2 regions of the Pseudoalteromonas sp. H103 genome follow, and region 1 is predicted to be linked to the other one. Evidence: predicted binding sites of a transcription regulator. Region 1 holds the regulator's gene; the other holds the start of a gene.
What was found. Region 1 encodes MetJ, which represses methionine synthesis genes. Its sites were predicted from a motif close to TAGACGTCTAGACGTCTA; they were not measured.
Positions count from the first base shown of each region.

Region 2: a site for MetJ is predicted at 2,274-2,291, ahead of ATS74_RS02150 (homoserine O-succinyltransferase). Genes of this name have one in related genera too.

Region 1 covers NZ_LOFG01000002.1:113,795-130,057, forward strand. The annotation lists gene ATS74_RS03755 (penicillin-binding protein 1A) at 1-1,394, shown strand, start outside; gene metL (bifunctional aspartate kinase/homoserine dehydrogenase II) at 1,459-3,804, opposite strand; partial or broken gene metB (cystathionine gamma-synthase) at 3,974-5,220, opposite strand; gene metJ (met regulon transcriptional regulator MetJ) at 5,489-5,809, shown strand; gene ATS74_RS03775 (malic enzyme-like NAD(P)-binding protein) at 5,874-7,115, opposite strand; gene rpmE (50S ribosomal protein L31) at 7,631-7,846, opposite strand; gene priA (primosomal protein N') at 8,077-10,263, shown strand; gene ATS74_RS03790 (SPOR domain-containing protein) at 10,284-10,811, shown strand; gene hslV (ATP-dependent protease subunit HslV) at 10,891-11,409, shown strand; gene hslU (HslU--HslV peptidase ATPase subunit) at 11,421-12,749, shown strand; gene ATS74_RS03805 (gamma-butyrobetaine hydroxylase-like domain-containing protein) at 12,812-13,186, shown strand; gene ATS74_RS03810 (methyl-accepting chemotaxis protein) at 13,214-15,094, opposite strand; gene ATS74_RS03815 (MJ1255/VC2487 family glycosyltransferase) at 15,202-16,233, opposite strand; gene ATS74_RS03820 (phosphatase PAP2 family protein) at 16,230-16,263, opposite strand, start outside.
Region 2 covers NZ_LOFG01000001.1:455,149-471,411, reverse strand. The annotation lists gene metH (methionine synthase) at 1-178, opposite strand, end outside; gene ATS74_RS02155 (homocysteine S-methyltransferase family protein) at 187-1,260, opposite strand; gene ATS74_RS02150 (homoserine O-succinyltransferase) at 1,250-2,197, opposite strand; gene ATS74_RS02145 (porin family protein) at 2,413-3,066, opposite strand; gene ettA (energy-dependent translational throttle protein EttA) at 3,398-5,071, shown strand; gene ATS74_RS02135 (PilZ domain-containing protein) at 5,191-5,556, shown strand; gene ATS74_RS02130 (histone deacetylase family protein) at 5,610-6,518, shown strand; gene ATS74_RS02125 (AraC family transcriptional regulator ligand-binding domain-containing protein) at 6,519-7,517, opposite strand; gene ATS74_RS02120 (GGDEF domain-containing protein) at 7,501-8,409, opposite strand; gene ATS74_RS02115 (TonB-dependent receptor plug domain-containing protein) at 8,697-11,003, shown strand; gene ATS74_RS02110 (metallophosphoesterase) at 11,067-12,041, shown strand; gene ATS74_RS02105 (phytase) at 12,053-14,020, shown strand; gene ATS74_RS02100 (hypothetical protein) at 14,153-14,818, shown strand; gene pdxR (MocR-like pyridoxine biosynthesis transcription factor PdxR) at 14,820-16,263, opposite strand, start outside.

The DNA.
Region 1 (16,263 bases):
TTTTAAAAAATGGCCAACGAACCACTCTTGATTGGAATAATTTAAAGTGGGCGCGTAAATACATTACACGTTACCGTCAAAGCTTTGCGCCAAAAGCCGCCACCGACATTTTGACCCCAGGTATGCAAATATGGTTACGTAAAAACAAAGACGACTCTTATATACTAAGCCAGATACCAGAAGCTGCGAGCGCTATTGTGTCGCTTGATCCGCAAGATGGCAGAATTAAGGCAATTGTAGGTGGTTACAGCTTTGAACAAAGCCAATACAACCGCGCAGTACAAGCTAAACGCCAAGTCGGCTCAAACATTAAACCGTTTATTTACTCAGCAGCGCTAGAGAAAGGCTATACGCTGGCATCAATACTAAACGATGCCCCCATTAACCAGTGGGATAAAAGCCAAGGCGTTGCATGGCGACCTAAAAACAGCCCTGCAGTTTATAATGGTCCAATACGTATTCGCCGTGCTTTAGCGCAATCTAAAAACGTAATTTCAGTACGTTTACTACGTGGCGTTGGACTGCAACGCACGGCTGATCACTTATTAAAGTTTGGTTTTAAAAACTCAGATATTAACCGTAGTGAGTCACTTGCTCTTGGTAGCGCCTCTATAACACCTCTAGAACTAGCTCGTGGTATGAGCAGCTTTGCTAATGGTGGTCATTTAATAGAACCTTACTTTATCTCAGAAATTCAAGATGCTTATGGCAATGTTTTATTTAAAGCTAACCCAGCAATGGCCTGTGATGAAAACACTACTCTACCAAGCAATGAGCTTATGTTAAGCAGCAGTGCTGATGAAGTAGAGCAACCTCGTCAATGTGCTCCTCGCATTATATCTAAGCAAAATGCGTTTTTAATTGCCGATGCAATGCACAGCGGTATTTGGGGCGGTGGAAGCTGGGCAAATAAAACTGGCTGGAGTGGCACGGGCTGGCGAGCACAAGCACTAGAACGTCGCGATCTTTCTGGTAAAACGGGTACAACCAACGACTCTGTTGATACCTGGTTCAGTGGCTTTAATAGCAAAGTAGTGACCTCTGTATGGGTAGGGTTTGATAACCCGGGTAACCCACTAGGCCGCTCAACCTACAATAACAACCTAGATAGCGGTCAAATATCTGGTGCAGAATCGGGCGCAAAAACGGCCCAGCCAGCCTGGGTTGAATTTATGAGGGCTGCACTTGAAGGCACCCCTGAAGCGCCGATTGAACCACCCGAAGGGCTTGTCTCTATTCGTATTGATTTAGCGACTGGCTTACTTAGCCATAAAAATGATTATACAAGCCGCTTTGAATATTTTGAAAAAGGCACAGCACCGACTAAATATGTGTTATCTCAGCCTAACGATATATTTGAAGAAGATACAAAAACAGAAGAAGAGTTATTTTAAAGCATTTATAAACAAAAAACGGCGGCTTAATTTAAGCCGCCGTTTTTATATCAATATACACAGCTTATTTTAAGTTTTGCACAAGCCAATATAAATCAGAATGAACACCCGCCGCAGTTACTTCACTACCCGCCCCAGGGCCTTGAATAACTAATGCATTGTCGCTGTACCATTTACTGTTGATCACAAAAATATTATCGCCAGGTGTTAAGTTTGCTAGCGCATCACCGTTTGGCACGTAGGTAATGCCTACTTTTGCAATGACTTTATCGCATGTAATTTCTAATAACCCTGTGTATCTAAGCACGGCATTTTTAGCTTGCGCTGCTGCAGCGTGTTCTTCAATAAACGCATCAAGCTGCGTTTTTTTATCTATAAAGTCGTCCCAGCTCCCCTTAGCAAGTTCAACTGGCATAAGTGCCGAGAGGCTTATATCGTCAAGCTCAAGATCTACACCTAGCTCTCGGGCTAAAATAAGTAGCTTACGCTGCATATCACGCCCAGATAAGTCTTCACGCGGATCAGGCTCTGTAAAACCCATTTTTTGTGCTTCAAGCACTAACTCTGAAAACGCAACACTGCCATCATATTTACTGCATAACCACGATAATGTGCCAGAAAACACGCCTTCTATTCGAGTGATTTTATCGCCACTATTTTGTAAATCAGCTAAAGCAAAGTTTATAGGTAAGCCTGCCCCTACACTTGTGTTATAACGCCAATGTAGGTTGCGCTCTGCCAAATTATTTCTAAGTGTTTGATACCAAAGTGTAGGCGCTGTGCCCGCATATTTATTTGCACTAATTAAATGGCAGTCGCTTTGCACAAAGTCAGTATAAAGCTGGCTAAATTGCTCACTAGCAGTAATATCAATTACTACTTTATGCTCATAATCAAGCTCGTTAATTGCATTTAATAAATCATTACTTTGGTATTTTTTGGCCTCAAGCTGCCATTGTTTTTCCCATGTTTGAGGGTTAACTCCACTTGGATTAAACAGCATCTCTTGAGAGCGAACCAAAGCAACTAATTTAATACTAAAGTCACCACTTAGGCGCTCAAATTGATCCGCCAGTTGGTGTATAAACACTCCACCTACATTACCTAACCCTGCTACTATAATCGCAATTTCTTGGCCTTTGTTAACTAGCTTATCGTGCAATGTGCTTTGCACATCACTATCAATAAATTGGTCAGTTAGTAATAAAACATAACCATTATCTTGATGTACAAAACGCGGTTTTATAGTTTGCTCAGCTAATACTTCTAAAGCTTGCAGTTTAAGTGTGCCGATGTCTTGCTCTGGTGCAACAACTGCACAGCCGTTTAAATTCGACTCACTAATATTAGCTCTACCAGCAAAGTAATTAATAACTTGATATGTTTGTGCAGCCGGTACGACTAAATATACTTCGCCATTATGGTTAAAGTGATGAAGACTATGCTGAATAAGCTGGCTAACACTTGCAACCTCACCTTCACTCAAGCCTTCTACTGTTAATAAATCAACATTTTGTAGCGTCGTTATAAAGCGCTTTTTCTTAGCTAGACCTTCTTTAACAATATGAGTTGGACTTGCTTGAACATCAAAACTACTGCGTACAGCTAGCTTTATATTGGTATTTTTTAAAGGCGATAACGTTTTAGCATGCAAAACGGGGTTGCCTAATCGTGCTAGTAAGTTGGCCTGAGTGCGACACACTTTAGCGTACTTAATTGCCTTTTTTACTTTACGCGGATCAGTACTAAATACACCTTGCGTGTCAGTCCAAATGCATACCTGTTTGGCATCACAATAACTGGCAAGTAATGCAGCGCTGTAATCGCTACCATTACGACCAAGCGTTACCGTATCGCCAAGTGTGTTTGCCGCTATGAACCCGGTTACTACATTCACTTTGTTGGCATCAATAACACTGTTACATTGCAGCTTATTTTGAGCATGGTGTAATTCGCCATCATTTAAAGTAAAAAGCAGGCGAGCATCGTGTGCGCAGGCATGTACGTTTAACTGTCGTAAATATGCAGCCAATAATCGTGCAGACCATAACTCACCATGGGCAAGTAATTGCGCTTCTTTGAGCTGCTCACTTTGCGCTAAGCTTGCAATTATATTTAGTTCTTCTAGTAATGTTTTAAGTACGCTGCGCTTTAAATCAGCTTGTAATAATTGCTCAATTAAATCGCTTTGATGGTTATTTAACTGCAGTAAAATATCAGCGACAGCTTGTGTGTCTTGCTGCTGATAACTTTGCCACAACGACACAAGTGTATCTGTGGTTTTACCAGCAGCAGATACCACAACACAGTCGCCTGGCTGAGTATGCCCAATAATTATTTTAGCTACGCTTTGATAGCGCTCACTAGAGCTTAAGCTTGAGCCACCAAATTTATGTACACAATTGACCATATTTATACCAATTCGCTTAATTAAGATGTCTATTTTGAGAATAAGAAAACCGTGTCGATAACAAGGCAAAAATTTCGTTGTTTAGTTGTTCTATATGAAAAATTTTTAACGAAGTTAGCGCCGGTTTAATCCCTCAAATTGATTAGGTATTATTGCGCATTGGTATTACTTACCAAAGCGCCGGGCGGGCTGCACTTAATTTCACATACCACCAGGCGTGCCAGCACCTTTACCTACACGGCCAATGTTTTTATTTTGCCCTGGTTTTACAAGTTCAAACACGCGTTCGAAATCAGCAACTAAGTCGTTTATATCTTCAATACCTACCGAAATACGAATGAGCGTATCACCCACCCCCGCTTCTAAACGGGCTTTAGGCTCCATTCCTGCATGCGTCATCGTTGCAGGGTGGCAAATTAAGCTCTCTACGCCGCCTAGCGACTCTGCTAAGCTAAATGCCTCAAGGCTTGTTAAAAATGCCGCAGCGTCGTTAACATCGCCTTTAATATCAAAACTGACCATACCACCAAAGCCAAGTTGCTGAGCCTTTGCCAATGCATGTTGAGGGTGCGACTCAAGTCCTGGGTAGTAAACTTGGCTCACAAATTCAGAGCTTTCAAGGTACTTGGCAATTGCAAGTGCGTTTTCTTGATGCTGTCTTAAACGTACATTTAAAGTACGCAAGCCACGAAGCGTTAAATAGCTATCAAATGGTGCACCTGTAATACCAATGTTATTTGCCCACCAAGCTAACTCATCACCAAGTTCTTGTGTTGCAGCTATCACAGCGCCGCCCACAACATCAGAATGGCCATTGATATATTTAGTCGTCGAGTGAACAACAATATCTACACCAAATTTAATTGGGTTTTGCAGCGCAGGTGATAAAAACGTGTTATCTGCAGCAACAAGTGCCCCGCACTGCTTAGCTATATCAGTCACTGCTTTAATATCTGTTAAGCGCAGTACCGGGTTACTTGGTGTTTCAATCCATATTAATTTAGGTTTTATTGCTAAAATTTTATCTAAGTTTTCTTGCTTGGTTAAATCTAAAACTTCAAGCTTTAGTAATCCGCGTTTTTGCAAAGACGTAAATAAACGGTAGCTTCCACCATAACAATCATGTGGAATAACCAGTGTATCGTCATTATTTAATAACTGAGTCGCTAAATGCACGGCAGCCATGCCTGTGGCAGTAATAATACCGCGCGCACCACCTTCAAGTTCAGCCAATGTTTCAGCTAATATATCGCGATTGGGATTACCGCTGCGCCCATAATCGTACTGACGCTTAGTATCAAAGTCGGCAAACGAATACGTAGTCGATAAATAAATTGGCGGAACTACAGCGCCATGGTGTTTATCTGCATCTACGCCATTACGTACTGCAATAGTCGCTTTGTTTTTTTCGCTCATATTCGTCACCTGATTAATTTGGATGTTTAGACGTCTAAAAGAGTAAGTTATCCATTTTGATAAGTCAAAGCTTTTAAAGCTCTAGATGGCTAAAAATAACTAACTTATAAAACTTGAATGGGGCTATATTTACAATTACAGCCGGCTTATTAAGATAGATTGGTATCTATTATTTGACTATCTTTTTTAAATCGATAGAATTTCACGCATATTTACACGCTTTTTACGCCGTGTGAGAAATTAATAATCTGAGGCAACGATACATCTTATGGCTAAATGGAATGGTGAGTATATTCACCCATACGCAGAACACGGGAAAAAATCAGAGCAAGTTAAAAAGATCACCGTTTCGATCCCGCTAAATGTATTAAAAGTTTTAACGGATGAGCGCACGCGCCGTCAAATAAATAACCTTCGCCATGCAACAAACAGTGAGTTGTTATGCGAAGCGTTTTTGCATGCATTTACAGGCCAGCCATTACCAAATGACGATGACTTACGCAAAGACAATGCAGAAAAAGTACCTGAAGAAGTTAAAAAGATAATGCAAGAAATGGGTTTAGAAGTGCCTATTTTAAACGAAGAATAAATCGTTACCTTTTTAATCAAAAACCTCAGCCATTGCTGAGGTTTTTTTGTTTTAGCATATACCTTTAAGCCATGTAATTTTCAGGTAAGTCAATTTGCGCAACACCCGATTCTACCGCAGCTACAGCTACAGCTTTAGCTATACGAGGTAGTAAACGCGGATCCATTGGCTTAGGAATAATGTACTGTGCACCAAATTCAAGCTTATCAACACCCGCAGCTTTTAATACTTCTGCTGGTACTGGCTCTTTAGCAATACTACGAATAGCTTCTACCGCAGCAATTTTCATTTCATCGTTAATAGCGCTTGCGCGCACATCTAGTGCACCACGAAAAATAAACGGAAAACATAAAACGTTGTTAACTTGATTAGGGTAGTCAGAGCGCCCCGTTGCCATAATTAAGTCGTTGCGTGCACCATGAGCAAGTGCAGGATCGATCTCAGGATCTGGGTTTGAACATGCAAACACCACAGGTTTTTCTGCCATTAGCTTTAAATCTTCAGCTGCTAGCAAGTTAGGGCCAGAAACGCCTACAAATACGTCAGCGTCTGCAATTACATCTTGTAAAGTACGTTTATCGGTATTGTTAGCAAACAGCTGCTTGTATTCGTTTAAGTCATCACGACGTGTATGAATAACACCCTTACGGTCCAACATATAAATATGCTCGCGAAGTGCGCCACACTTAATTAGCAGCTCCATACACGCAACGGCAGCAGCGCCTGCACCTAAACATACAATAATCGCATCTTCAATTGACTTACCCTGCACTTCTAGCGCGTTTAGCATGCCTGCAGCAGTCACAATAGCAGTACCGTGTTGATCATCATGAAAAACCGGAATACTACAGCGCTCTATTAATGCTTTTTCAATTTCAAAACACTCTGGTGCTTTAATATCTTCAAGGTTGATACCGCCAAAAGTATCAGCAATATTTGCAACCGTATTGATAAAATCTTCAGTGGTACGATGCTTAACTTCAATATCGATTGAATCAAGCCCAGCAAAACGTTTAAACAATAACGCTTTACCTTCCATTACAGGCTTAGATGCTAAAGGCCCTAAATTCCCTAGGCCTAAAATTGCAGTGCCATTAGTAATTACCGCAACCATATTACCTTTGCCGGTATATTTATAAGCATTAGCAGGGTCAGCAGCTATTTCACGAACGGGTTCGGCAACACCGGGGCTATACGCAAGCGCAAGATCTTGAACCGTTTCGGCGGGCTTGGTTAGTTCAATGCTAATTTTACCTGGTACTGGGTGTGAGTGATAATGTAGTGCTTGTTCACGAAAGTCTGACATAACGCGATGGTATCCTGCAATTTAAGTTAAAGTGAGAGGTGGTGTCTTGGGGTAAGATACCCTTATTATTTTTAAATTCCAAGCAATATCAGGTCTATCCTGTTATATGCTATATCCTTTAATTTTAAGAGGTTTTTCAGTAACTTTGCTGGATTATATCGACATTTAATAAATAAAAATTCACCAAAAAAGGTCGTTTTGAGGTGCTTTTATGTCTCCAATGTTCTTTATAAAATGTACGTTTAAAGTATTACTATAAATCTAAAATAATAGCCTATTACTCTACTTTAAAAACAGATGACTCCACGTTGGCTACTTTTATCAACCTAGTTAAAAAATGTACTAACTAAAATATAGAGAATATAAATAGATTTGTCTGCAAAGGTTTATGCATACTCATAATAAAAGGCAGAAATAGTTATGCAAAAGAGGAAATAACTAAAGTCGCTTGAATAATTAAATTTTAGGCACAAAAAAAGCACCCTAAGGTGCTTTTTTTAACTAAACAGCAATAATTACTTCTTGCTGCTAAGTGCACCGAAGCGCTTGTTGAAGCGATCAACACGGCCGCCAGTGTCTAAAATCTTTTGCTTACCAGTGTAAAACGGGTGACACGCAGAACATACGTCTAAGTGAATGTCTTTACAAAGAGTTGAGCTAGTTTCGAATTTGTTTCCGCATGAACATGTTGCAGAAATTACTTCGTACTTAGGGTGAATACCTTCTTTCATAGGAACCTCTAGTTAAGGCCGCATCGCTCTCCAAACCCGAAGTCTGGCACCATACGTCGTTAAAACAAATTTGTTGGTCGCGAATTTTATCCAACAACAACCCCCTACACAAGTATTAATTTATGTTTTTGCTAAAAAAGTGAACAACCTCTTTCTATAGTGCTATTCCTTATAGGTTTTTAGACATATTTTTAGTACATTAGGCAATTAATTTTATGGGTGAAGTTGTTATGCGTTTTGTTGAAGTTGCTATTAAAGTCCCGCTACCACGCACCTTTGACTATAAAGTAGAAGAACAACTCAGCGGGTTATCAACACTGCTTGAGCCGGGCATGCGTGTTTTAGTGCCATTTGGCAATCAAAAGAAAGTAGCTGTTATTCTCAGTGTTAAAAATACGACTGACGTACCAGAGAACAAAATAAAAAACATAATAGAAGTCATCGACGATACCCCTATTTTAAGCGCCCAGCACTTAGATTTACTTAGCTTTACAGCTCGATATTATTGCTACCCACTTGGCGAAACTATACACATTGCGTTACCGGGGGCTCTTCGCCAAGGTGAATCACCCGATAAAACCAGTATTAATATGGTTACCCTTACTGAGAAAGGCGCAAAAGTCCCTTCGCTAAAAGCTAAAACTCAGTTAAACCTATTAAAGCAGCTATCGCAATCAGGTAAATCATCGTTAACTGAATTAAAAGCGCTAGGCTTTAGTAAAAAAACAATCGATAGCTTAATAGATAAAGATTTAATAACACAAACTATTGAGCACGATAATCAATGGCAAAGTGTTGCGCCTACCGTTGGTACCAAACCCGTATTAAATAAGGAACAAGCTGTTGCCTGTACTGCCATTAACCAAAGCACTGGCTTTAAAAGCTTTTTATTAGAAGGTGTCACGGGCAGTGGTAAAACCGAAGTATATTTACAGTGCCTTGAGGAAGTTTTAAAGCGCGGCGAGCAAGCATTAGTATTAGTGCCAGAAATAGGCCTGACGCCGCAAACTGTAAACCGTTTTCGTCGCCGCTTTCCTGATACACCGATTATGTTATGGCACTCGGCTCTTACAGACAACGAACGCTTACAAACATGGCGCTTTTGCGAAAAAGGCAGTTGCGCTATAGTAATAGGCACACGTTCGAGTATCTTCCTGCCATTTTTAAAACTCGGTATGATAGTGGTTGATGAAGAGCACGACTCATCATTCAAGCAACAAGACACCTTACGCTACCACGCTCGAGATTTAGCAGCGTACCGTGCTTTTCAACACAAAATACCGCTTATTTTAGGCAGTGCAACGCCCGCACTCGAAACCCTACATAAAGCTATAAATAACAAATACCAGCTTTTAAGTCTTACTGAACGAGCGCAAACGGCCACCGATAACCAATTTAAATTACTTGATATGAAAGGGCAGCCTGACCAAGCAGGGATTGCACATGCAAGCCTTGCAACTATGCGCCAACATTTAAATCGTGGTAAACAGGTTATGGTGTTTTTAAATCGGCGTGGTTTTTCTCCCACTCTTATTTGTCATGAGTGTGGCTGGCTAAGCGAGTGCAAACGCTGTAGTACCAGTGCGACTTTTCACAAAGCGATAGGCCAAATGATTTGTCATCACTGTGGCGATCAATACCATGTCCCGCATCAATGCCCAGACTGCGGAAGCACGCAAATTTTTCCAAACGGTAAAGGGACTGAGCAAATAGAAGAGTTTTTATCGAGCGAGTTTCCTGACACACCAGTAACACGTATAGATCGCGATTCAACCCGTCGCAAGGGGAGCCTTGAAAAAGCACTAGATGAAATAAATCTCGGTGGCGCACGTATTTTAGTAGGTACACAAATGCTTGCTAAAGGCCATCACTTTGCAGATGTAAGCTTGGTACTTATTTTAGATGTAGATAGCGGTTTATACTCTTGCGATTTTAGAGCAACAGAACACTTAGCGCAGTTAGTTACGCAAGTTGCAGGACGTGCTGGTCGCTCTGGCGAACCCGGGCAAGTATTATTACAAACGCACTTTCCAGAACACCCTCTTTTACAAGATTTAGTTAATAATGGCTATCAAGACTTTGCTCGTTTTGCTTTAAGCGAGCGAGATGATGCAGATTTACCGCCAATCACTAATATGGCGATTGTCAGGGCGCAAGGGCACAGTATTAAACAAGTCGTCGATTTTTTGACGGATTTGGTTCCTGTAAATGGGGTATCTGGTATACAATTGCTCGGTCCGATCCCCGCACCTCTTGAGAGAGTTGCAGGTATGTATCGTTTTCAATTACATATTCAAGCGCAAGATCGCCGCGTATTACACCAGTATCTTTCGCAAATGGTTGATTATTTAAGTACTAGCAAACTAGCACAAAAAGTTCGCTGGAGCTTAGACGTAGACCCTATAGACATGATTTAGGTTAAGGCCACAATAACACCATGGCACAGCACGATTATATTAATAAAAAGCCTGCAGGCAGAAACAGTAAAAAACAAGCACCGGCTAAAAAGCCCTTCCCAATCCTATTAGTAATTATTGCCTTGTTACTCGTTGGCGGTTTTGCTTACGGATTATGGTTTATAAAAAGTAATGCCGATCCTAAACTGGTAGAAAAACAAGCTAACCCTACGCCTGCAAAAAAAGTAGAAGTAGCGATACCGCGCACGCCTGAGTTTATTAAAGAGATCAGAGAGCACGAAATTCAGGTTGAGGTAAAAGAAATTGAGCAAAAAGGCCCGTATGTTATGCAGTGCGGATCGTTTAAAACTCATGCACAAGCCGAATCACTTAAAGCTAAAATAGCATTTGCAGGGCTAATTTCTGAAATAAAAGAAGCAAAAGGCAGCAATGGTATTTGGTACAAAGTACGCTTAGGCCCTTATAAAACCAAACGCCAAGCCGAAAGCGATAAGAACAAACTTAAACGTGTAAAAATAGTCGGCTGCGGAATTTGGGGCTGGACTTGAAAATAAACCATTCACCCATATAACCTCATCATAATCGTTTTTTACGAGTTGCCACTGCAACTCGATGATGAGGAATAACATGACCACTATTGTAAGTGTACGCCGCGGCGACAAAGTAGTAATCGGCGGCGATGGCCAAGTTTCACTTGGCAATACCGTAATGAAGGGCAATGCCCGTAAAGTTCGACGTCTTTATAATGGCAAAGTAATCGCTGGTTTTGCTGGCGGTACTGCTGATGCCTTTACCCTTTTCGAACGCTTCGAAAGCAAACTAGAAATGCACCAAGGTAACCTAACCAAAGCTGCAGTAGAAATGGCCAAAGATTGGCGCAGCGATAGAGCCCTGAGAAAACTTGAAGCCCTTCTTGCTGTTGCCGATGAAACCGCCTCTTTAATCATTACCGGTAACGGCGATGTTGTGCAGCCAGAAAACGACCTAATTGCAATTGGCAGCGGCGGCAACTTTGCCCAATCAGCAGCTACTGCTCTATTAGAAAATACAGATTTAAGCGCTCGTGAAATAGTAGAGAAAAGCTTAACTATTGCAGGCAATATCTGCGTATTTACTAATAACTTCCAAACAATCGAAGAATTATAATAGGAATTGCTATGTCTGCTATGACTCCAAGAGAAATCGTTCACGAGCTCGATCAACATATTATTGGCCAAGCTAAAGCTAAAAAAGCAGTCGCTATTGCACTTCGCAACCGCTGGCGCCGTATGCAACTCAATGATGATTTGCGCAGCGAAGTTACACCAAAAAATATTTTAATGATTGGTCCTACAGGTGTGGGTAAAACTGAAATTGCACGTCGTTTAGCAAAATTAGCCAATGCACCATTTATTAAAGTAGAAGCGACTAAATTCACTGAAGTGGGTTATGTTGGTAAAGAAGTTGAAACCATCATTCGTGATTTAGTTGATGTTTCGATTAAAATGACACGTGAGCAACAAACTAAAAAGTTTAAGCACCGCGCCGAAGAAGCTGCAGAAGAGCGTATTTTAGATGCACTTTTACCACCAGCAAAAGATCAATTCGGTGAAACACAGCGTGATGATAATTCATCAACTCGTCAAACGTTCCGAAAAAAACTACGTGAAGGTCAGCTTGATGATAAAGAAATCGAAATTGATTTAGCGCAAGCACAGCCAAATGTAGAAATTATGGCGCCTCCTGGTATGGAAGATATGACCAACCAGCTACAAAGCATGTTTCAAAACATGGGTGGCGACAAGCGCACTAAGCGTAAGTTAAAAATTAAAGAAGCCTTCAAGCTATTAACGGAAGAAGAAGCCGCTAAATTAGTTAACCCTGAAGAGCTAAAAGAGCAGGCTATTTTTGCAGTAGAGCAAAATGGTATTGTGTTTATTGATGAAATAGACAAAATTTGTAAGCGTGGCGATTCGTCAGGCCCGGATGTTAGCCGTGAAGGCGTACAACGCGACCTGCTACCGCTAATTGAAGGTTCAACTGTAAATACTAAGCACGGTATGGTTAAAACTGACCACATGTTATTTATTGCCTCGGGTGCATTTCAAATGTCTAAACCATCAGACATGATCCCAGAGCTGCAGGGTCGTTTACCAATTCGTGTTGAGCTTGAGGCTCTCACTGCTGATGACTTTAAACGTATTCTTACAGAGCCTCATGCTTCACTTACTGAGCAACAACGCGAACTTCTTAAAACTGAGCAAGTTGATGTTGAGTTTAGCGACGATGCCATTGAGCGTATTGCTAAAGCTGCTTGGCAAGTAAACGAAAAAACCGAAAACATCGGTGCTCGTCGTTTGCATACTGTTATGGAAAGATTAATGGAAGAAATTTCATACGATGCTTCTGAAAAAGCAGGCTCGTCATTAGTAATCGATGCCGCTTATGTTGAAAAACACTTAGGTGCATTAGTAGAAGATGAAGATTTAAGCCGCTTTATTTTATAAGCTAGGCATAAATACTATACTCTAAGCCTCCACATTGGGGGCTTTTTAATGGGATATATAAAATGAAACACGTAACAAAAGTACATTATCACAGTTTAAGTAAAAACCTAGATGTTTACTTTGATGATGACAGTAAAACTATATTTAGCTGCGAATTTTTACGTGTTCACTCCCCTTCAGCAGAAGTACAAGGTCATGGCTCTGGCCCAATGAAGTTAGTACTTAATAAGCAGGCTGTAGGAATAAAAAACATAGTGCCGGTTGGTCATTATGCTCTGCGTTTAGATTTTGATGATGGCCATAATAGTGGGCTGTTTAGCTGGCGCTACTTTGAAAAGCTACAACAGCAACAAGATAGGTTATGGAGCGAATATTTAGCGCGGGTAACTGAACACGAAGAAAGTAAAGATAGCGTGCCTATAAAGTTTGTTCCTTGAACTTTATAGACCCGCACTTAAGCGTCATTACACCTTAAATTTATCAATTGCAGTAAACAGGACGCGTGCTTGCTCAGACACTTCTTCACTTGTCTGCGCATTATTAGCAGCATGTCCCGAAGCATCTTGTGCAATATCTCTTATACGTACCACGTTTTTATTTACCTCAGACGCTACCTGACTTTGCTCATCAATCGCAACGGCTATTTGGGTACTCATTTCCATAATAGTTTGTACATCTTCGGTAATAGCACCAAGTAGCTCACCCGCTTTAATTGCTTGAGACGCGCTTTCATCTCCTTGTGAACGACACTGGTGCATAATGCTAACGACCTCTTGAGTGCGTTGTTGAAGGGTATTAATAATTCCTTCTATTTCACTAGTAGACTCTTGCGTGCGCTGAGCAAGTGAGCGAACTTCATCTGCCACTACCGCAAAACCACGCCCTTGTTCTCCAGCTCTAGCCGCTTCAATTGCAGCATTAAGTGCTAATAAGTTTGTTTGATCTGCAATGGCGCGGATCACATCAAGCACTGAGCCAATGGTTTCACCGTCTTTTTCTAATTGCGATACAACACTCGATGCATTCCCTAACGAGCTAGATAAATCTCTAATATGCTTAACCGTTGAGTCAACTTCGTTACGCCCTTGCTGTGCGCTTAAGTTGGTTGACTCTGCTTTTTTAGCAGCCGCTTCAGTATTATGAGAGATATCTTGAATAGTTGCCTGCATTTGCGTAGCAGCTGTTGCTACCATGTCTGCTTCATGTAATTGCTCTTGCATACCAGAGCTTGTAGCTGCAGTACTTTCAGATAAGTGCTCAGTAGCCACATTTAGTGTATTTAAAGCAGTGTTAACTTCATTAATCAGATTTTTAAAATCACCAATTAAACTATTAAAGTCTATGGTCATAGTGGTGATTTCGTCTTTGCCTGTTTGTTCAATCATCACACTTAAATCATTATTACGACGAATATCGTTAATGGTGTGATAAACACGCTCAATAGGTACAATAATGGAATGGCTCGTAAAATAAACTAGCGCTAATACAATCACACCTGCAATTACAAATACTAAAATAGCTAAAAATTGAGCCTGCTCTACACTTTGCTCAACTTGTAACTTAGTGTCTTTAACGATTTGCGAAACAATTGCATCGCTTTTATCTACGCTATCGCGCATTACCCCAAGCGCGCCTGACTCAAGATCTAGCCCAAGTTCAGTTTGCGCCTGCACAAGTGTTTTAAACTCGCTTTGATATGTATCAATCAGAGGATTAATTTGTGTTTTATAGTCGCTTGGAAGTTGCGCTGCAGCTATCTGCTGTTTAAATGTATTAATTCCCTCGTTAAAACGCCCTAGGTACTTAATATCAAATCTCAGCATAAAATCTTTTTCTGAGCGCCTTAATTGCAGCATTGACGACAATAATTGGTAATTTTGCTGCTCTTTTAATAGTTGCTCAACTTCATGAACCGAACTTCTAAGCTTGCCATACAACCCGTCAGTAGGGGTTAGGCCTATCTCTTTTTGAAGCTTAACAACAGTTTTAAAATCATTATTATAGCTACTTATTAGTTGCTCAAAGCGCTGAACTTGCCCCTGCTCGATACCTTGTTTAGCCATCAACTGTTTTAACTTTTTTACTTTATCACTTAACTGTTCAAAATCCGTTTCAAATGCAGTTAACGCGTCTTCTTGTTTATAAAACAAAAAGTTTTTTTCATGTTTACGCAATGCTAATGCATGCACGTTAAGTTCTTCTGCTAATTGAATAGTCTTGTTTAAACTAAGGGTTGTACGTGATTCAAAAATAATCACGCATAAAAGAAGCACCATCGCTAAACCAACAACTACAGCGTTTAATTGTAAACGTCTTTTAATAGTTAAGTTTTGTAAAAAATTCATCGTAAACGCCTTTGTTAAATATGCATTTACAGTATAGCTTATTGAATGCAGCTATCTCATTAACTTAACCTTTTTTTTACTTAAATGCGGTTTTAAAAAATGTTTTATTATAGATTAACACTTCCCCATAATCCGCTATGTAATGACTGAGTATTACCCCACTGCTTTTTGAGGAGCCAATCAATTAATGGTGCAGGATCACTTGGATAGTTAATTTGCTTGTTTTGCGGTGCACTGTTCCAGTCATCAAGTGCTTGTGGGTTTAAGTAATTCATAACATGCGCCATTCCCATCGCAAGCAATGTTTGAGCGTTTGCCCCTTGTTCAAATTGCCCGTCTAACGGCTTTAATAAAAGTTTTTTACCTAACTTTAACGCCTCACTAGCCAACTCAAACCCTGCATTACCAATCACACCACTGGTGTTTGCTAAGTCATTTAAAAAACCAGTGCGAGAAGGAGATCGTAAATGTATATGCCCAATTGATTTATCCTGTGCATGTGGATGGTAACAATAAAACTCTTTTTCAGGAAAATCTTTCAAATAGTCAATAATACTATCTAGGTTCTCAAACGGTAAATACACCAATACTTTGTTCATAACAGCAACCGGATTACCATGTTCATGATTTGCAATAAACGGTGGAATAATATTGTGCGCAAAAGGTTGCCAATGTACGCCTAAATAGGTATTTGCAGGTGCATAGTTTTTAATAAGAGACTTTCTTAATATGCCACGGCCAAACATCGGTACGCTGTCTGATAAAAATGCAGCTTGATGACTTATCCCCACCACCGGTATGCCTGATCGCTTTGCAGCCCAAGCCGATACAGGTTCAAAATCGTTAAGTACAAAGTCATACTGTTTTACGTCGAAGGCTTTTATATCTCTGACTAACTTACACACTCTGGCCTTTTTAAGTGTTTGTAGCGCTTTAACTTGCCCGTTTTGAGTGCTAAACGATAAACCGCGAAATGTTTTATAGTCAGAAAACTCATGCATATCGAAGTAATCTTTATTCGCACGCCCTGAAAAAACATAATCTACGTCTATCCCTAAATCATTAAAGCGACTAGCCATAACCCGAGCGCGAGTGATGTGCCCATTGCCAGTACCTTGTACCCCATACAATATCTTCATACAGGCACCACCAGCATTAATGCACATAAG
Region 2 (16,263 bases), on a different contig from region 1:
CCAACATGGCTTCGTCCATGTTTATATCAATAACTTGGGCGCCATTTTCTACTTGCTCGCGGGCTACGGTAAGCGCTGCTTCATAGTCTTCTTCCATGATTAAGCGTTTAAACATGGCAGAGCCAGTTACGTTGGTACGCTCGCCAACATTGGTAAATACTGCAATTTGCTGTGTCATATTGGCTCCTAGTTTAAGTTACAGGCTTCAAGACCTGATAAACGCATGCGTACTTCAAGTTCTGGTAATGCGCGAGGCTTTACCCCTTCAAGTCCTTTGGCAAATGCACGAATATGTGCAGGCGTTGTACCACAGCAACCACCAACAATATTTATAAAGCCCGATTTTCCCCAATCTATAATTTCGACTGCCATATCGCCCGCTTCTAGGTCGTACTCACCAAATTCGTTAGGTAAACCGGCATTGGGGTGCACTGAGGTAAATGTTTCGCAAACACGCGAAAGCTCTTCTACGTATTGGCGAAGTAAGTCTGGCCCTAGGGCGCAGTTAAGGCCAATCGAAATAGGTTTTATATGGCGAATAGAGTTATAAAATGCTTCGGTTGTTTGCCCGGAAAGAGTACGCCCTGAGGCATCGGTAATCGTGCCCGAGATCATTACAGGTAATGTGCGCCCTGCTTGCTCAAATGCTTCTTCTACTGCGAATGAGGCTGCTTTTGCATTGAGGGTGTCAAATATGGTTTCGATAAGTATTAAATCAGCGCCGCCTTCCATTAATGCAAGAGTAGACTCAACATAGGCAGTAACTAGCTTATCAAACGTTACGTTACGGTAACCCGGATCGTTTACATCTGGCGAGATAGAACAGGTTTTAGATGTTGGCCCTAAAACACCCGCTACATAGCGTGGTTTTTCTGGATTTTTAGCAGTGAACTCGTCACATATTGAGCGCGCAAGTTTGGCCGACTCTAAGTTTACCTCACGGCTTATACTTGCCATGTCGTAATCTTCCATCGAAATGGTGGTTGAGTTAAAAGTATTGGTTTCAATAATATCTGCACCGGCGACTAAAAAGCTGCGGTGTATATCGGCAATTAACTCGGGTTTGGTAAGACTTAATAAATCGTTATTGCCTTTTATTAGCACGTGCCAGTCTTTAAAGCGCTCACCTCGGTAGTCTTCTTCTTCAAGCTTGTGAGTTTGGATCATGGTGCCCATTGCACCATCTAAAATTAAAATACGCTGTTTTAGCGCAGCGCTTAATTCGCTTTGCTTATTTTTTTTTGGCACGTTATTCGGCATAGTTGTTAGTCCTCACATCTTGGCTAACTAAATTAATATCATAAGGTGTAGTTTGGTACACGTAGTAATTTAACCAGTTCGAAAAAAGCAAAAAGGCATGGCTTTGCCACGTTTTTGACGGCTTTTTACTTGCATCGTTATCTGGAAAATAGTTTTCGGGTTTTGGTGCATCTGGGCTTTTTTGTAAATCGCGTTCGTACTCAGCTTTTAATGTGTCGGCATCGTATTCTGGGTGGCCGGTTATAAACACTTGGCTGCCCGACTTATTTTTCATTAAGTAAGCGCCTACTTTTTCGGAGCCTGCCAATACCACTATATCTTCGCAGGCATTAATTTTATTTATATCAATGTGGCCATAACGTGAGTGCGGCACTAAAAAGGTGTCGTCGAAGCCACGAGTTAATGCACCGTGATCAAAATAACACTGGTGGGTAAACACGCCACATAGTTTATCTTCTTTCAAATCACGCTTTAAGTTGTAACGATGATACAGCGCTGCATGCGCCGCCCAGCACGAAAACAACGTAGAGGTAACGTGCTGCTCTGCCCAATCAATAATAACTTTTAGCTCGTCCCAGTAGGCTACATCGTCGTATTCTAGGTGTGCTAGTGGTGCGCCAGTTACTAATAAGGCATCGTAGTTATTGTCTTTTACTTCTGAAAAATAACGGTAAAAAGTATCTAGGTGCTCTTCTGAGTTGCTACTGCTGCGGTGCGTATCTAGGCGCAATAGCTCTACATTTACTTGCAGGGGCGAATTTGCAAGCAAACGAATAAACTGTACTTCGGTTTCTACTTTATTAGGCATTAAATTTAAAATAGCCAAACGCATTGGACGTATTTCTTGCGTTTTTGCACGACTTTTTGGCATTACAAACACGTTTTCTTCGCGTAAACGGGCAATAGCCGGTAGTTCGTCTTTAACTGTAATTGGCATCCTTTAAGCTCCTGCTCATAAAAACCGAGAATTAATACGCTCTCATTATGAACAGAACGCCAAAAATATCAACCTCTAGATGTATAGATGTCTAAATGAAATTTATTCATGATTTTCTAAGAATTACTAAAATGAGGGGGGGAATGCATTTATATTGAAGTACTTTGTTTAAGTGTATTAAGGTAGCGCTACTAAAACCAGTAGCACTATTTCAATTAAAAACGATAATTTACAGATAAACTAAGAGCGTAAATATCGCCATCATCTGTATCAAAATATTGGTATTCAGCGCTTATTTGCCAGCGTTGAGATAACCTATAGTCAATACCAGTGCCGTACGTTACACCGCCCTCATCATAGTTTTGCTCAGTGATTAATGAAGTATTTACATCTGAATCTGTATCAATTATTGATTCTGCAAGATTTCTTAAGTCGCCTTCATTGTAACTTAATTTATTTCTGCCATAGCCACCAAATAAAAATACATCAGCGCGAGATGAAATTGGGTAATTAGCTTTTACAAATATACTTGTTTGCAAATCAAGACTTGAATCAATTTGGCTCTGAACGGGTTCTGAGGTAAGCGAACCGTCCTGCGGGTTTTGAGTATAAACAATTCCGTTTAAAGGGGTTGATTCATCATTTAATCCAAATCCTACACGCCCTTCTAATGCAAAGTATCGCGAAAACTGATATCCAAATCGGCCGTAGAGCGTTGTAAACTGTATGCTATCACTCTCGTATACATCAATTTGCGTAGACCCTATCCCTACTCCTTGGTAATAGCCATTTACGTGGAGTATGTCTGCTTGGCTCGAAAATGAGTATAAACCCAAAAGTAATGCCCCTAACTTTGTAACTGTTTTCATGTTCATTCCTTTAAACCTTTGTAATATTTAATTATGCGATGTTTTACAACGACTATGAGTGTTCTGCCTGTATAATTTGCTTATACTTTACAGCTTGTAAATATACTGTACCACTTTTGTTAAAAATGAAATGTATTTGAACAATATAAAACAATAGATTACAGAATTTTACACAATAGAAATCCTGTAATAGTAATGTTTTAAATGGGCAATAAAATAAAGTGTCGTTTAGATTAGCGTATTGTTCTATACGGCATTCGTTGACTGTTTAACCCCTCAACAACTACAATACAACATTGAAATTTTTATTATTATTTGAAGGCTTTCCTCCATGGTTTTACCTGATAAGTTTATTTTCTCGATGAGTCGAGTATCTAAAGTTGTGCCACCTAAGCGCACAATTTTAAAAGATATTTCGTTGCACTTTTTCCCGGGTGCTAAAATTGGTGTGCTTGGTTTAAATGGCTCTGGTAAATCGTCATTACTACGTATTATGGCGGGTGTTGATGAAGAGTTTGAAGGTGAAGCCCGCCCTCAACCAGGTACTAAAATTGGTTACTTACCGCAAGAACCAGTGCTGGACGAAAGCAAAACAGTTCGCGAAATTGTTGAAGAAGCCGTCGGCGAAGTCAAACACGCCCTTAACCGCCTTGACGAAGTGTACAACGAGTACGCAATGGAAGACGCTGACTTTGACGCACTTGCTAAAGAACAAGGTGAGCTTGAAGCCATCATCCAAGCGCATGATGGTCACAACATCGATAATGTTTTAGAGCGCGCTGCTGATGCACTTCGCCTACCAGAATGGGATGCTAAAATTGAGCACCTTTCAGGTGGTGAGCGTCGCCGTGTTGCTATTTGTCGTTTATTACTTGAAAAGCCAGATATGCTTATTCTCGATGAGCCTACTAACCACTTAGATGCTGAGTCGGTTGCATGGCTTGAGCGCTTCTTACATGATTACGAAGGCACTGTTGTGGCAGTAACGCATGACCGTTACTTCCTTGATAATGTAGCTGGCTGGATATTAGAGCTTGACCGTGGTGAAGGTATTCCGTGGGAAGGTAATTACTCTTCTTGGCTTGAACAAAAAGATGCACGTTTACAACAAGAGCAAAAATCTGAAAAAGCACGCCAAAAATCAATTGCTCAAGAACTTGAGTGGGTTCGCTCAAATCCTAAAGGTCGCCAAGCTAAGTCTAAAGCACGCATGGCGCAGTTTAGCGAGCTACAACAATCAGATTACCAAAAACGTAACGAAACTAACGAGTTGTTTATTCCACCTGGTCCGCGTTTAGGCGACCAAGTGCTTGAAGTTAGCAATATTCGTAAGAGCTTTGGCGATCGCGTACTCATTGACGATTTAAGCTTTAGCATGCCAAAAGGCGCTATTGTGGGCATTATTGGTGCCAATGGTGCAGGTAAATCTACACTGTTTAAAATGCTAAGCGGTGAAGAGCAGCCAGACAGTGGTGATATTAGCATTGGTGAAACTGTAGAATTAGCAACGGTTGATCAGTTCCGTGGCAACATGGACGAAAGCAAAACAGTATTTGAAGAAATATCTGATGGTCAAGATGTGCTAAAAATTGGTAACTTTGAGTTCCCAAGCCGTGCATACGTTAGCCGTTTTAACTTTAAAGGTAACGACCAGCAAAAGTTTGTAAAAGACTTATCGGGTGGTGAGCGTAACCGTTTACACCTTGCTAAACTTTTAAAAGCTGGTGGTAACGTGGTGCTACTGGATGAGCCAACCAATGACCTAGACGTTGAAACACTACGCGCGCTTGAGAACGCTATTTTAGAGTTCCCAGGCTGTGTAATGTGTATATCACATGACCGTTGGTTCCTTGACCGTATTGCAACGCATATTTTAGATTACCGCGACGAAGGCCAAATTAATTTCTTCGATGGTAACTACACTGAATACGAAGAGTGGCTTAAAAAGACCCTTGGCGCAGAAGCTGCACAACCTAAGCGTATTAAGTACAAAAAAATTGGTTAATCGATAACGATATTACAAGCCCTGCATTTATGCGGGGCTTTTTTATGTCATTTTTTATCTGTTTGGCTTATTTCCCGCTATGCTTGATTTATATAATAACTATAAGGATAAATTAAGCTATGCAAAATCGTCGTCAGTTTTCTCGTGTGTTGTTTTCAACCACTGCACTACTTGAGTTTGATAACCATAAATACCCGTGTAAGTTGCTTGATGTTTCGCTTCATGGTGCACTAATTACAAAGTGCGATGCCTTTAACGGCACTAAAAATAGTGAAGCAACGCTACGTTTTACCCTTGAACAAAGCAATATAGAAATAAAAATGGACGTAGTAATGTGCCATATAGAAGAGGATCATATTGGCTTAAAGTGTCATCATATTGATATAGATAGCATCACTTATTTAAAGCGCTTAGTAGAGCTAAATTTAGCTGATGACGAGCTACTACATCGTGAACTTGCATTACTTATTCATGAGCCACAATAGACTCAAATACATAAGTTGATTACCATAGCGCAAACTTTTTAAACTGTGTAGTTATGCGCTTAAATCCACATTTACCTTTGGTATATCATTCTAATTACTCATTTAACTTTGATCCTAAACATCGTTTTGTTATGAGTAAATTTGCGCAATTATACAAACACGTAGCAGAGCTAGGCTTAATTGGCCCTAACCTAATAGCGCCTACACTTGGCACCCCAGAGCCACTAGAACTTGTACACTGCGAAAACTACATTCAGGATTTATGGCATAATCGCCTAGACGAAAAAGCCATGCGCCGCATTGGCTTACCTTGGTCGCAACCGCTAATGAACCGTACATTCACTGCTCCCCAAGGTACATTACGCACTGCTCGCTTAGCATTAGAGCATGGTTTGGCGTGCCATTTAGCTGGGGGCACTCACCATGCGCATAGCGATTTTGGCTCAGGTTTTTGTATGGTTAACGACTTAGCCTTTACCGCACAAACGTTAATACAAAGCGGTGAAGTGACCAACGTGCTCATTTTTGATTTAGACGTACACCAAGGCGATGGCACAGCTGCAATGCTTGCGCATCAGCCCTATGCGTATACCTGCTCTATACACTGCGAAAAAAACTTCCCGTTTAGAAAATCCCCTAGTGATTTAGACATTGGCCTTGCTAATAATATGCAAGACACTGAATACTTAGGCATTGTGGACGACACCCTACAGTTTTTATTAAAAGAGCTAAACCCCGATTTAGTGCTTTACGATGCAGGTGTAGATATTTGGCAAGACGACGGCTTAGGTAAACTAGATATAACGTGGGAGGGTATTAAAAAGCGTGACCATTTAGTATTTAAGCGCTGCCTTGAACACAACATCCCCGTAGCCAGTGTTATTGGCGGTGGTTACGACAGGAACCACGAACGTTTAGCACAGCGCCACGGTATTGTTATTGAACAAGCAGCCCGTTTTTAGTTATATTTTTAACTGACTCGGTGTAATGCCGGTCCAGCGCTTAAAAGCGCGGCGAAAATTAGGAATATCATAAAATGCTAAACGCTCTGCGACTTGTTCATTGCCTTGCTGACGTACACCAAGTAAATACAGTGCTTTAAGTTTATTTTGCTCATCTTGTAATTGCGAATAACTCACACCATGTTGTTTTAATTTACGTTTGAACGTAGCTGGGCTCATTGCAAAATACTCTGCGCTATTAGCAAGGCTATTATTTTTATCCCGATAAATACGTTGGCAAACAGCTTCAACAAAAGACTGCGATACATTCTTATGTAACTCACTTTGTGCAATAGATTGCTGCCACCGCAATGCACTCGACTCTGAATTTGCACACTTAAGCAGTTGTTTATCAAAGTGCCAACGAGTATAGGGTTGCTCAAACCGTACCCGTAAACCTAAATGCTGTTCATACTCTTGAATATGCCGTGGGCGTTTACAGGTAAAGTCAAAATAACAGTGCGGATAGTGACTACTGACCCTTTTTAGTAAACTAATAAACGCTGCACTGTATATTTCAAAACAATAACTCTTTAACGATTCATCCATACCGATACTTGGCTGCAAGTACAGATAAAAATCTTCTTGAAATATATGCCCACGAGTAAAAAATAAAGGGGCTAACGTGGCGCGAATTTGTTGCAATTGTTTTAACGCAGCACCAAGCGTCGGGCTTAAGCGAACACTTTGCATTGTAGGGCTAACATCATTAACCAATTGATGACCAAGTAAAAATCCACTGTCGTTACTTTTCATTAAGGTTTTAAACTGACAAATTAATGCTAATAGCTGCGACAAACTAAAGCACTGTGATAAATCATATAAGTCTTGCTCAAAAATACCCGTACCACGCAGTAACTTATGCAAGGGGATCCCTCGCCCTTGAGCAAGCTCCACCAGCGCAGTGATAATCCCCTCGGCGCTTAGATATTTATCATCTAAGCTAATATACTGCTGCACCTACAAGCTCCTTTTGTTGTTGTAGTTGTTGATGTAATTGGCTGGTTTGCTGCACTGGATCTTGCTCTAAATCCATAGCCATTGTGGCGGTTAGAATATGCTGAAATTGTGCACCTTTGCTTTTTGCGACTTTAAACGCACAATGATTAAGCGCCGCTTTCATTTGCGCTAATAATTCTTTTGCTTGGCTTCGGCTGGTACTCGGCATAAGCACAATAAAGCAGTCACCTGCATAGCGGCATAACACATCATTCAAACGGCAGTTCATTACTAATAAGTCACTAATTTCTCTTAGTAACCTATCGCCTTCACTAAAGCCAAACTGCTCGTTAAACTTTGCAAAGTCTCGAATGTCAATAATGCCTAAGATGGCTGCTTGTTGTTCACTTTGGCGTTGCTGTATTAGCGAGTGGAAGTAATTAATCCGGTATAACCCTGTTATAGGGCAGACTTTTTCATGCTCTCTTAAATGTGCTTCACGACGACGCAATTGACGATTTAAAACAAACTGTTCTTGATGCCAATAATAAAGCCCAGCGCTTGTAAGCGACATACCAAACGGCGCTGGCAGTGATTCAAACCAGGAGAGCCATAATTGTGAAGGTTGTTTTAACCATTCATCGAGTAAATCGAGCGTGGCTGAGAACATAAACAAACCTAAACCTAGCACTAGTAAGGTGGTTACTTTGCCTGGCGGGCGTGAGATAAGTAAAGCGGTTATCCAGCTTAGGGTCATCAGTACAATACCGCCTTCACCAACAATATCGAGCCACGCAATTTCTTGCCATTGCTTAAGTTCGCCAAAGTAAGCGCATATTGTAACGGCAATGACCAAGAACAAAATAATCGTATTGGTTAATTTTACATGGCTGGTAAATAGGTTATATCGCATGATATTGAATCTTCTTAAACTTGGTTTGACCCATATGCTAGCGCGGGATCATTTTATACGTCAGGGTCATTTTGGCTCATTGATATGACATTCAGATTAAAGTTTATAAAAAAATTATCTCGCAACAGCCATTATCAGTGACTTGTAGCGCTGTTTTAAAAGCTCAAATGAAGAGTCTTAAGCCAATAAATTAAGAATTTATCGCGGATTAACTTTAAAACTGTCACATTAGCGTCATTAACTTTTTTTAGTTTGCTCACCAAACCAAGGACAATCGGAGCAAATCAATGAAACAATTTAAATTAAATGCTGTTGTAGCGGCATTAGCACTGAGCCAATTTAGCGTTAGCGTGAATGCACAAGAACAAACATCACCAAGAGAGCCTGAAGTAAAAGTCTCTGAAGAGCTTGTTGTATATGGTGAGATTGGTTATCGCAATCGCTCACAAGAACTAGCCCCAACGCTTGAATACTCTCAAGAATACTTTCAACGCTTTGAACCACTCACCGCAGGTGATGCACTGAAGCGTGTCCCTAGTGTTACATTTTTATCAGACGTACTTGAATCTGACGGCGCACGTATGCGCGGTTTGAGCCCTGCTTACACAAAAGTACTGATCAATGGCGAAGAAGTTCCAGGCGCTGGCGCTGATCGCTCATTTTTTGTTGACCGTATTCCAGCAGAATTAATCGAGCGTGTAGAAATAATTCGTTCATCAAGTGCCAACCGCTCCGCCGATGCAATTGCGGGAACCCTTAACATTGTACTTCGCGATGGCTACAGCTTAGACGGCGGTTACATTCGTGCAGGAGGCTTACGCTATGATGATGGTGAACTAAAAGAAAGCTTTGCGGGCGTTTACGGTACTGAGTTTGCAGGTGGACGTTTACTATTAGGCGCTAATTTTCAAGGTCGTTATAACCCAAAACAAAAATCAAGCATACGTTATGGTGATAGCCCTGAAAATAATCCTAATTACGCAACTGATGATTTTGATAACCGTGAAGATCAATCTGATACCCGTGATGGCGATGACACATCATTAAATGCCAGCTTTGAAAAGGTATTTGATAACGGTGGTAAGTTTGATATTAGCGCCATGTGGGTTGATACAGACCGTACCGAAGACGAACGTTCTTTTGAATACGACGACCCTACTGCAACCTCAGGCTCTATTGTTGAAGGCGGTAATTTACTCTCGGATAACGCAAACGTTTCGATCATTGACCAAACCAACTACAACATAAATTCTGGCTATGAATTATCACTACTCGGCGGTACCAGCAAATTTAAAGTAGGCTATGCAAGCTTTAAAGAATCAGTTTACGAGCAAGAAGTTGAGCTCGATACATCTGAGCTCCCAATGGTTTTTGAGGAAGCAGAAGAAACTGTTGATATTGACGATAAAGAATGGTCATTACAATGGCAACATAGCTTACTGCTAGGTGACTCAAAAGAAGTTCAGTTTGGTGCTTTTGTTCAAGGAAAAGAGCGCGACACAGCAATTTTAGAAGCTGAAGATGAGAGTGAGCAAACACTTACTGGCTGGGATCAATTTAACCAGACACCTATGTCACTCGCTGTATTCAATAACGAATTTGAAGCTGTTGACGGTGGCGTAAATACCCTCGAAGAAGACCGCCTTGATTTATTTGCACTCATTAAACATGAAGCTGATGTGTTTTCATGGGAGATGGGCATACGTTGGGAGTCAACAGATTCTAGTATTACCGATACCAATGAAGGCGTTACTGCAAAAAATGACTATGACTTTTTCTTACCTTCAGCTCACTTTCGTTACAGCGTCAGTGATAATGGACGAGTAAGCGCCTCTATTGCACGTAGCTTACGTCGCCCTGACTTTGACTACATTACACCCGCCCTACTTGAAGAAGAGCTTGCTGATAATGACTTTTTAGGTAACCCAAACCTTAAGCCAGAATCTTCTTGGGGTATCGATTTAGGTTATGAATATCGTTTAGGTAAAAGTGGTGTTGTCGGTGTGAACGTATTTTACCGTGATGTTAGCGACCTAATCGAAATTGCCAGCACAGGCGTTGAAGGCTCAGAAGGTGAAGGCACATTTGTACTGCAGCCTCAAAATACCGGCGATGGCACAGTTCAAGGTATTGAATTTGATTTATCAACCCCGCTTAGCGCCTTGAACATGCCTAATACAGGTATCTTCTTGAATTACTCTTGGCTCGACAGTGAAGTTGAAGACAGTTTTGGCAAACGTAAATTTAACGACCAATCTGATTATGTTTATAACATTGGCTTTATCCAAGATTTACCAATACTGCGTGCATCATTTGGTGCAACTTACCGTAACCAAGGTGATGCATACGGACGCTTTGTAGGTGAAGAAGTTACAACCTCTTACGGTGCTGATTTAGAGCTTTTCGTTGAAAAGCGCTGGGATGACGTAACCCTTCGCCTAGTTGGTTCAAACTTACTTGATGCCAGTAAAGATGAGGTATTTAACAAGTTTGATTCACTTGATGACCAAAAAAATCGTGACTTTGATGAGTACGAACTGGAATCTGAAGAAGCCGGTCCTGTTATTCAAGTCATGTTGCGTTACGCATTTTAATAGCAGGCATAATCATATTAGGCACGTAATCGCTTGCTATTACGTGCCTTTTGGAGTTAGAACATGTTTAAATTGTCTTTCATAATGGCCGCCCTACTAAGCTCATCAGCACTCAGTGCTGACGAGTCTGTTATTTATAAAGATGAGCTTTATCAACAGCAAAAAATAGCTAAGTTAAATACGCTACCTGATAGCCTTAACTTTATGGTAATTGGTGATTGGGGACACAATGGCCACTTTTATCAAAAAGAAGTGGCTCACCAATTAGAAATAGCCATGTACCAAACTGATGCGGACTTTATCGTCTCAACTGGCGATAACTTTTACCCAAATGGTGTGGCAAGCGTGAACGATCCGCTTTGGCAATCAGCCTTTGAGAACATATATCATGGCCCGCATACTTTTGAAGACTGGTATGTTGTGTTAGGTAATCACGATTACTTGGGTAATGCCCAAGCACAAATTGACTACACAGAAAAAAGCCAGCGTTGGCAGTTACCTGCAAGGTACTACAGTAAAACATTTGCGCTTGAAAACAACGAGCAAGTGTTAATGGTTTTTTTAGATACCAATCCGATCCAGCCTGAATATAAAGACCGTGATAAATACCGTTCAACCCAGGGGCAAGGCTATAAAGCCCAGCTTACTTGGCTTGAAACCCAACTTGCAGGCAGTAAAGCAAAATGGAAAATTGTGGTAGGCCATCACCCGCTTTATTCAAGTGGTAAACGCTTTGGCCGTAACCAAGGGCTTCGCGACATTTTAGAACCTATTTTGGAGCGTCATAACGTGCACGCTTATATCGCTGGACACGAGCACGACTTGCAATACAACCAACCAAAAAATAGCAAAGTGGCTCACTTTGTCTCTGGTGGAGGCAGTGAAGCACGGTTTGTAAAACAACGTGAATTTACCCGCTACGCAGAAGCAACACCTGGTTTTTTAAGTGTATCTATCAGTGGCGAAACACTCAGTGTAAGTGCGATTAATCACCTTGGTGAAGTACGCTTTAGCACTGAAAAGCACATAGATAAGTAAAGGATAAAATAATGAACTTTAAACTAAATACAATTTCAGCGGTGCTTGGCAGTGCACTCCTAATAACTGCAATAAGCGGTTGTACAAGTAATGACGATAAGCAAAATAATACAGCCATTGCAAAGCCATATATTAAAAAAACAGATATTAAGACTAAATTATTCGGCCCACAACAAAACATGCAAGGCTCACAAGCTGCTGCACTTGGCAATAATCAATGGTTAATGGCGAGCGAAAGCCAAGGTTTATTAATTGCCGATAACGAGCAAAGCAGTGTGCTGTTACCCGGTCACTTTGAGTCAATTTCACTAAAACAATTATCAGCGCAGCAATTTTTACTCTCAAGCATTGATAAAAGCCAAGACAACGTCGTCATCTTTGAACTTGAAAAAAATGGTCAAACTTGGCAGCTAAATGAACTATCGCGTATAACCCCGCCTCAAGCTCAGCCTGATGCCGTGTGTTTATATAAAAGCACTGATAACGAGACTATCTCAGCGTTTGTGCCAGATGTTAGAGGTTTGATCAGCGAAACCATCATTTATGATTTAGCCACTAAGCAAGCTAAAAATATTGCAGTGCGTGAGTTCTCTGCAGTCACTGAGGCTTCAGGCTGTGCTGTTAATGATGAAACTAAAACTTTGTATGTGGGTGAAGCTGAGCTAGGTGTTTGGTCCATTAATGCTGATGCCGAATCAGGTGCTAATAAACAACCTGTGGCTTTAGTACAACCATACGGTGAATTAAACAGTGAAATTGGCGCATTATCAGTATCACAAGATGGTACTTTATGGCTTACTGCCACTGATGGCAATATGATCTATGCTTACCATGAAAATACTGAAAAACTAAGTCAGTGGTCACTTTTTGGCGATCATACAATTGAATCTGTTGCAGCGAGTTTGATCAATGACAATGAAGCGCAGCTGGTTTTAATTGATGATGAAACAGGTGCCTATATTCAAGCAAACGTTAACTACACTGCGCAGCCTGCGCCTTCAAAAAATAAAGTTGCCATGACGCATATTCACGCCAATGCACAAACAACACCGGTTGCAGCATTTGGTGATGCAGCAGATGACCCTGCAATTTGGATAAACGAACAAGACGCTAAAAGCAGCTTAATTTTAGGCACAGATAAACGCCGCGGCTTGATGGTTTATGATCTTGATGGCAACAAAATACAATCACTTAATGTTGGGCGTTTAAATAATGTTGATGTACGCCAGCATCAAAGTATAAACAACGAAACCCATACTTGGATCACAGCCAGCAACCGCACGCTTAACAGTATTAGCGTGTTTACTGTCGATAGCGAGAACAAAGTAAACCATATAACAGAAGTAGCGACTAACCTGACTGAGATTTACGGTATGTGTATGTATTCGTCCGAATCAGGTCAATACGTGTTTGTTAATGATAAATCAGGTTTATTCCAGCAATATAAACTCACCGGTGAGCAAGATAACCTAAGCGGTGAACTGGTTAGAGAGTTTAGCCTACCAAGCCAGCCTGAAGGCTGTAGCGCTGATGATAAACTAGGACAATTATTTGCCGGCGAAGAAGATCAAGGCATTTGGTATATCGGTGCTGAACCCAGTGCTGGTAACAAAGCGCTCATGCTACAAGGTGTAAATGAGCAACTTGTTGCTGATGTTGAAGGCATGGAAATTTATCATGCTGATGATGCTCGTTATTTAGTGGTATCAAGCCAAGGCGATAATAGCTACGTGCTTTACAAAATCTCAGATGATACACAACCTAGTCTAAGCTTTGCAGGTAAGTTTAATGTGATTGCTAATCTAGATAAAGGCATTGATGGCGCAGGTGAAACAGACGGCTTAACCGTTACAGCAAAACCTTTACCAGGCTACCCTGAAGGTATACTTATAGTACAAGACGGCTATAACCGTATGCCGCTACAACCCCAAAACTTTAAAATTGTTGACTGGCGTGAAGTTAAAAAAGCGATTAAGTAATAACCTACTAAATGTAAACACAATAAGGCTCTTACGAGCCTTTTTGCTATATGTATTTAAATAAACCTATTAAATTTAGAGTTATTAAAGCTATATACTACAATATAAGCTTATAAATTAATTGAGGTTATTATGCGTTTATTACTTACTTTGTTGATCATTACTATAAGCGGATACGCTTTTGCTGAGGAAGAGCAAGCAGAATTGCCCCCCCTCAACCCTAAATACAATGCTGAGCACGCTATGGCTTTAGTTAACAAAGGTTCGGGAATTTATGCACTAAATTTACCAAGCTATAAACTGCCACATGATGTGCAAGTGGTTTATAGAATCAAAAATCCAAACGTTGCTTTTTTAGAGTTTGTACGCAACGCTGAGCTTATAACCTTAAAGCCTCAACCTTTTAATATTCAACGTTTAATGCGCGGTGAAGAAATAACAATTACCGCAGATGTTTTTGAAGGCGATTACAGAAAAGATGGATCTTTAATTTATTCAAATATTGCAATAGAAATGAGTAAACAGCTTTATGCACGACAATTAAAAGACTTAACAGAGCCAACTCAATGGCAAGAATACGACATGATTGATTTAGGCAGCACTGAACGTATTTATATTCATAAAATTGAGCAAGCCCCTAGTTATAATCACTTAATTTTTGTTGATTTAGTTAATGCGTGCATGCAAAAATTTAGATCGTTTAAGCTTATTCCTACACAAAATGAGCTTACTTATAAATTTATAAACTGCGGTACATTAAAGCCATTATTTTATGATGCTGAGAGCTTTAAAAAGTAACCTAATAAACGTTTTTGGCTATTAATGAGAGCCCTGTTTGCATTGTCTCTATTGATTGCCCTGCAAAACCTAACCGTGAATAACTAAAACGTTTAGGTTTTAAACTTCGTACTGAACCTGAAAAATAAAATTCATGCTCTACTTGTAGATAAATACTTTTATTTTGCAATATTGGTTTTAGGCCTGCTGTATTTATATTTAAATTAACCCACATAGCCATACCACCATCAGGCTTTACATATTCTATTGGTAAGCCCTTTGATTGCATAAGGTTTAACTCGTTGTCCATTGCCTCAAATCTTTGCTTGTAGAGCTTGGTCATTCGTTTTAAGTGCGCCTCAAAACTCCCTTCCTTCATAAAGTGCGCTACAGCTAATTGCATAACCACATCGTTTTTATGATTCATTAACTGTTTCCAGGCACTTAGCTGTGCAATAACCTCTTCCGGTGCACATATGTAGCCTATGCGGGCTGCCGAAAACATAATTTTAGAGAAAGTAGAAAGGTAAATTACAATACCGGCTGGGTCATCTGCTGCCATAGGCTGAAGTGGCTGGCACTTATAGTGAAACTCGTGATCGTAATCATCTTCAATGATCATCACGCCATACTTATAACACAGCTGATAAATTTGCATACGCCGTGTAGGCGATAAAGTTACGGTTGTCGGGTATTGATGCAGTGGAGTTAAGTATAGCATTTTAATTGAGTAGCGACTAAGTTGCGCCTTTAAATCGTCAACACAAAGACCATACTCATCTTGTTTTATATCTACTAATTGTGCACCGCATGCCGCAAAAGCTTTACGAGCAGGCGGATAACCTAACGTCTCAACAGCGACAAAATCACCTTTATTTATAAAAACCTTTGAAATTAAAAATAATGCTTCCTGAGAGCCATTACATATTAGTAAATCAGTTACTTTAAGGTTGCGTGCTTTGTGTAAATAGCTGCTTATTTGCTGCTTTAACTCACTGACTCCGCTTATATCACCATAGTGAAACTTACTGGTATCTACATTATTAAATACATAACTTAAAGAGCGTTTAAATTGTTTATATGGGAAGCAATTAAGATCAGGAAGCCCTCCTGCAAAGTTATATTTGAAATCATTTAGGTTCATAGCAGGCGCAGGCACTGCTAACTCCTTGGCAAATTTGTAGGGTTTAGGCGTTACAACAGGTACTTGCTTAGTATTAGCACTGCTTTGAATTGGTAGGGTTTGAGTTACCTTATATCCTGAGCGCTCATGAGACTCAACCCAGCCTTCAGCTACTAATAGTTGTAAAGCATTCATTATTGTATGACGGTTTAACTGGTAAGTTTGCGCCATTTCTCTGGCTGAGCTGAGCTTAGTGCCTACCGCAATATCGCCTTTAATAATTGCGCTACGAAGTGCTTGCGCTAGCTGCAAATACTTTGCTTTGCGTTGCTCATTAAACTCA